DNA from 2 places in the Mesorhizobium sp. NPDC059054 genome. Region 1 is predicted to be linked to the other one. Evidence: riboswitches for the same ligand, from Rfam matches in the RefSeq annotation. Region 1 holds a riboswitch; the other holds the start of a gene.

Region 1 (2,199 bases):
TGCCATCGAATCCTGCGCGCGCGCCACGGTCGCCTCAGTTATCCCGATCCAGGCCTATGAGATCCTGAAGAACGAGCAGACGGTCTCGATCCTCTATACGATCGTGTCGCTGCTGGGCCTGTCGGTCACGCTGTTCATGCCGATGCTCATCCATCGCTTCGCGCGCAGATGGGTTTACACGGCTGGCGCGCTGCTGCTTGCCATCGGCTCGCTCTTCTTCGTCACCCATTCGCTGCCGGGCCAGATCATCGGCATGCTCTGCCGGGTGATGGGGGCGAGCGCGCTGTCGATCACGCTCAACCTCTACATCATGGACCATATCCGCAAGACCGACCTGATGCAGGCCGAATCCTTGCGCATGGCGTGGTCGATGATCGCCTGGACGAGCGGGCCCACGCTCGGCATCTTCCTCTATACGCGCTACGGCATCTATGCCGCGCACGGAGCGGTTGCCGTCTTCGCGCTCTGTCTGCTTGCGCTGTTCTGGTACTACCGGTTGGGCGACAATCCGATGATCGTGCCCGGCAAAAGCCGACCCATCAATCCGTTCGCCAATATCGGGCGCTTCGTCAGCCAGCCGAGGTTGAGGCTCGCCTGGCTCATCGCCTTCGGCCGGTCCTGCTACTGGACCACCTTCTTCGTCTACGGCCCGCTGTTCATGGTCATTACCGGCCAGGGCGAACTCGCCGGCGGCTTGCTGGTCTCGGCCGGCAACGCTCTTCTGTTCGCAGCGATTTACTGGGGCAGGGCAGGCAAGCGTTATGGCGCGCGCAACGTGATGACGCTTGCCTTCATCGGGATGGCGATATCGCTCTGGTTGGCTGGCGCCATTGGCGAACTCATTCCGCTCGCCACCGCCGGGCTGCTGCTGGTCGGTGCCCTGTTCACCATCGCGCTCGACGCCATCGGCTCCACCGCCTTCATGCGATCGGTGCGTGCCTATGAGCGGTCGCAGATGGCTGCGGTCTATCGCACCTATCTCGACTTCTCGGAACTGACGCCGCCGCTGGTCTATTCCGTGGTGCTGACGTTCTTCGGGTTGGGATCCGTTTTCGCCACACTGGGCTGCCTTGCTGCCGTCTGTGCGCTTGTCACCTGGCGATATCTGCCAAAGTCGATGTAACGACCGCCTGCCGCAATGACGCTTCCGCATCCGTAGATGGCGGAATTTGGTTTGCCGGACGCTGCGATTCTTTCTATAGTCCGCCTGTCGTCGGTCCCTTCGGGACCAAGAGGGAATACGGTGGGGAAGGGGAAATCCATCCGAAGCCGTGGCTGCCCCCGCAACTGTGAGCGGTAGTCCTCTCCAATGCCACTGAGGTTTGCCTCGGGAAGGTGGGGAAGGGCGCTGATCCGCAAGCCAGGAGACCTGCCGGCGACAGCAATGACGGTAATGCCCTCGGGTGGAGGGCGAAAGGACAGACCATGAATACCGCTTCCGTTTCTCTCGGCGCCTCGGCCTCCTCGCAGTCGCGTTTCCTGCAGCTGGCACTTGCCGGTCTGCTCGGCATTTTCGTCATCGGCTTCACTGGCTTCTCGCATATCGAAGCCGTCCACAACGCTGCCCACGACGCGCGCCACTCGATGGCGTTCCCCTGCCACTAACCAGGGGGAACCCGTCATGTCTGTTTTTCGCAACGTCGTGTTCGTCGCGGCGATCGCGGGTCTATTGGCCGGCATTGTTCTCGCTTGCCTGCAGGCCTACGCAACCGTTCCGCTGATCCTGAAGGCGGAAGTCTATGAGCAGGCCGCGGGCGGCCACGAACATGCGGCCGCGCCTGCGGCACCCGCAGCCGATGCCGGCACCAATGCGATGAGCTCGGCGCCGGCTCCTACCGCCGCTCCGGCCGAGGAAGAGGAAGGCTGGGCGCCTGCCGATGGCGTCGAACGCTTCTCCTTCAACGTGCTCTCCAACGTCGTCACCGGCATCGGTTTCGCGTTGATCCTTGTTGCGTTCTCGGAATTCGCCGGCGGCATCGGCAATTGGCGCCAGGGTGTGTTCTGGGGGCTTGCCGGCTTTGCAGTCTTTACGCTGGCACCGGGTCTCGGCCTGCCGCCGGAGCTGCCGGCGATGCCGGCTGCCGAACTGCTGCCCCGGCAGGTCTGGTGGATTTCCACCGTCGCTGCCACGGCCATCGGTCTGGCGTTGATCGCCTTCCGCCGCTCATTGCCGCTGACGGTGCTCGCCATCGTGCTGAT
Region 2 (2,199 bases), on a different contig from region 1:
GCACCGGCAACGGGTGCTCAAAGGGGCGACGATCATCACCAGCATCCACAATTCGGAAATCGCCTGCGTCGTGCGCAACCAGCATACCGGCGGCGCCGAACTCAAGGTGGCCGCCGATGCCATCATTCCCGAACGGTTCAGCCTTTATGTGCCTGTCGACGGTGTTGCCTACGAGGCCCTGGTGCGCTGGCGCCGCAACGACCGTGTCGGCGTGCAGTTCACCGGTACGGGACCGAAGCCCCGCTTCCACTACGGCTGAGCCTGACCATTCGTTACGGTGCTCCATTCTTGCCGTGCTTTCGCTTGTCCTGACCAAGGCATGCTGAGAGCCCTTCCGGGGAGCAAGTTGCCGTTTGCGGACATCGGGCGAATCTCAAGAGGCCTTGGTTGACGCTGCGCACTGCTGTGGTTAGCTTCGGATTCGGAATTGGTTCCGCCGGAAGGCGGATGAAAAGGGAACACGGTGCGGCCGAGCAATCGGTCAAAGCCGCGACTGCCCCCGCAACTGTAACCGTTGAGCCTTCTTCCACGATGCCACTGGCCGCCTCGCGCGACCGGGAAGGCGGAAAAGGGCGATGACACGGAAGTCAGGAGACCTGCCTGTTCCAGTCACCCATGCTTGATCACGAGGGGTGGTCAGGCGCGGTCGTCCGTGGCGGTGACACGTGAAGTGTTGCCGCATGCCGGAACGGCCAGGGGTGAGATGCGACTGTCCGCCAACCTGCCCCCAGCCAAGTCCGTCTGCGGTTCGAAATGAACCTCGCGGCGCTGTTGCGCCGTTGATCCTTTTGGGGACGGAAGTGAAGAAAACTCCATTGCTTGCCGGCGCTGTCACGCTGGCTTTCATAAGCCATGTTGTCGCTCAAGACGACAGCATTCCCGGCAACGCCACGATGCTCGATCGCATCGTGATCACGACACCGCTCAGGCGCGCGACCACTCTGGCGCGCTCGACCTCATCGGTGACGGTGATCGATCGCCAGAGCATCGAACATTCGGCCGCGCCAGACCTGCCGTCTCTGCTCAAATCCTATACCGGCGTTTCGATCGTTTCCTATGGCGGCCAGGGCGCTTCGACCAATCTCTACCTGCGCGGCATGTCGGCCAGCCAGACGCTGGTGCTGGTCAACGGCGTGAGGGCAAGCTCCGTCACCACCGGTACAGCCTCGCTCGGCAACATCCCGCTCGATTCGATCGAGCGCATCGAGATCGCCAAGGGTGCGCATTCCGCGCAATACGGCTCCGACGCCATGGGCGGCGGCGTCAACATCATCACCAAACAGGGCGGCCCCTGCGCCGACGGCCGCAACAGCTGCGGCTCGGTCACGGCCGGCGTCAGCCATCCGTGGGGCGGCACCTTGTCCGGCAATGTGCGGGGCCAGAGCGCAAGCGGCGTCGACTATTCGCTCGGCGGCAGCCTGATCGGCACGCGCGGCTACGACTTCACGCTGCCAACCGCTTTCGGTCACGAGCCGGACGATGACGGTTTCCTGCTCGGCTCGATCAATGCCTCGCTGTCCAGGCAGTTCGACTGGGGCCGGATCTATGGCGATGCCTTGATCGCCCGCAGCCGCGGCCAGTATGACGCCTCCTTTCCGCTCGCCGACGAGGTCGACACGACAAGCTTTGCCGGCAAACTCGGCACCGAGATCAAACACTCCGCGGACTGGTCCTCGACTGTCGAACTGTCGAGTTCGGTCGATCGCTCACGCAATTTCCGCGATGGCATCGTCGGCGACGACCGCTTCAATTCCAGCCGCTACGGTCTCTTTGCTTCGACACAAAAGAACTTCGACACCGGCGCCGTTTCACATGTGCTGACCGGCGGCGCTGAAATCTATCGCGAGCAGGTCGATTCGACCGTCGATTTCGACGTGACGGCGCGCACGCTGACGGCGGTGTTCAGCCAGTATTCGCTTTCCTACGAGGCACTCACCGTCGACAGCGGCATTCGCTACGACCACAATGGACAGTTCGGCGGCGCCACCACCTACAATGTCGGCGCAAGCTACGAGATCCTGCCTGACCTCACACTGCGCTCATCCTATACCACCGGCTTCCGGGCGCCGAGTTTCAACGAACTTTATTATCCGAACTACTCCAATCCAAATCTCAAGCCGGAGAAGTCCAAGTCCTATGAGGTCGGGCTGAGCTGGCAGGCGGGCGCCGACACCAATCTCGATGTCGCCTTCTATCAAA

The links. Region 1 has a riboswitch for cobalamin ahead of ACFWXH_RS10860 (CbtB-domain containing protein). Riboswitches for the same ligand answer to the same signal wherever they lie in the genome.
Region 2: it holds a riboswitch for cobalamin, as region 1 does, so the genes downstream of both, ACFWXH_RS14190 (TonB-dependent receptor domain-containing protein) here and ACFWXH_RS10860 (CbtB-domain containing protein) in region 1, are expected to answer to the same signal.

What each region holds. Positions count from the first base shown of each region.
Region 1 is NZ_JBHYHV010000002.1:646,426-648,624, forward strand. It holds gene ACFWXH_RS10855 (MFS transporter) at 1-1,123, shown strand, start outside; cobalamin riboswitch at 1,198-1,392, shown strand; gene ACFWXH_RS10860 (CbtB-domain containing protein) at 1,426-1,605, shown strand; gene ACFWXH_RS10865 (CbtA family protein) at 1,622-2,199, shown strand, end outside.
Region 2 is NZ_JBHYHV010000003.1:153,279-155,477, forward strand. It holds gene ACFWXH_RS14185 (PilZ domain-containing protein) at 1-259, shown strand, start outside; cobalamin riboswitch at 412-619, shown strand; gene ACFWXH_RS14190 (TonB-dependent receptor domain-containing protein) at 894-2,199, shown strand, end outside.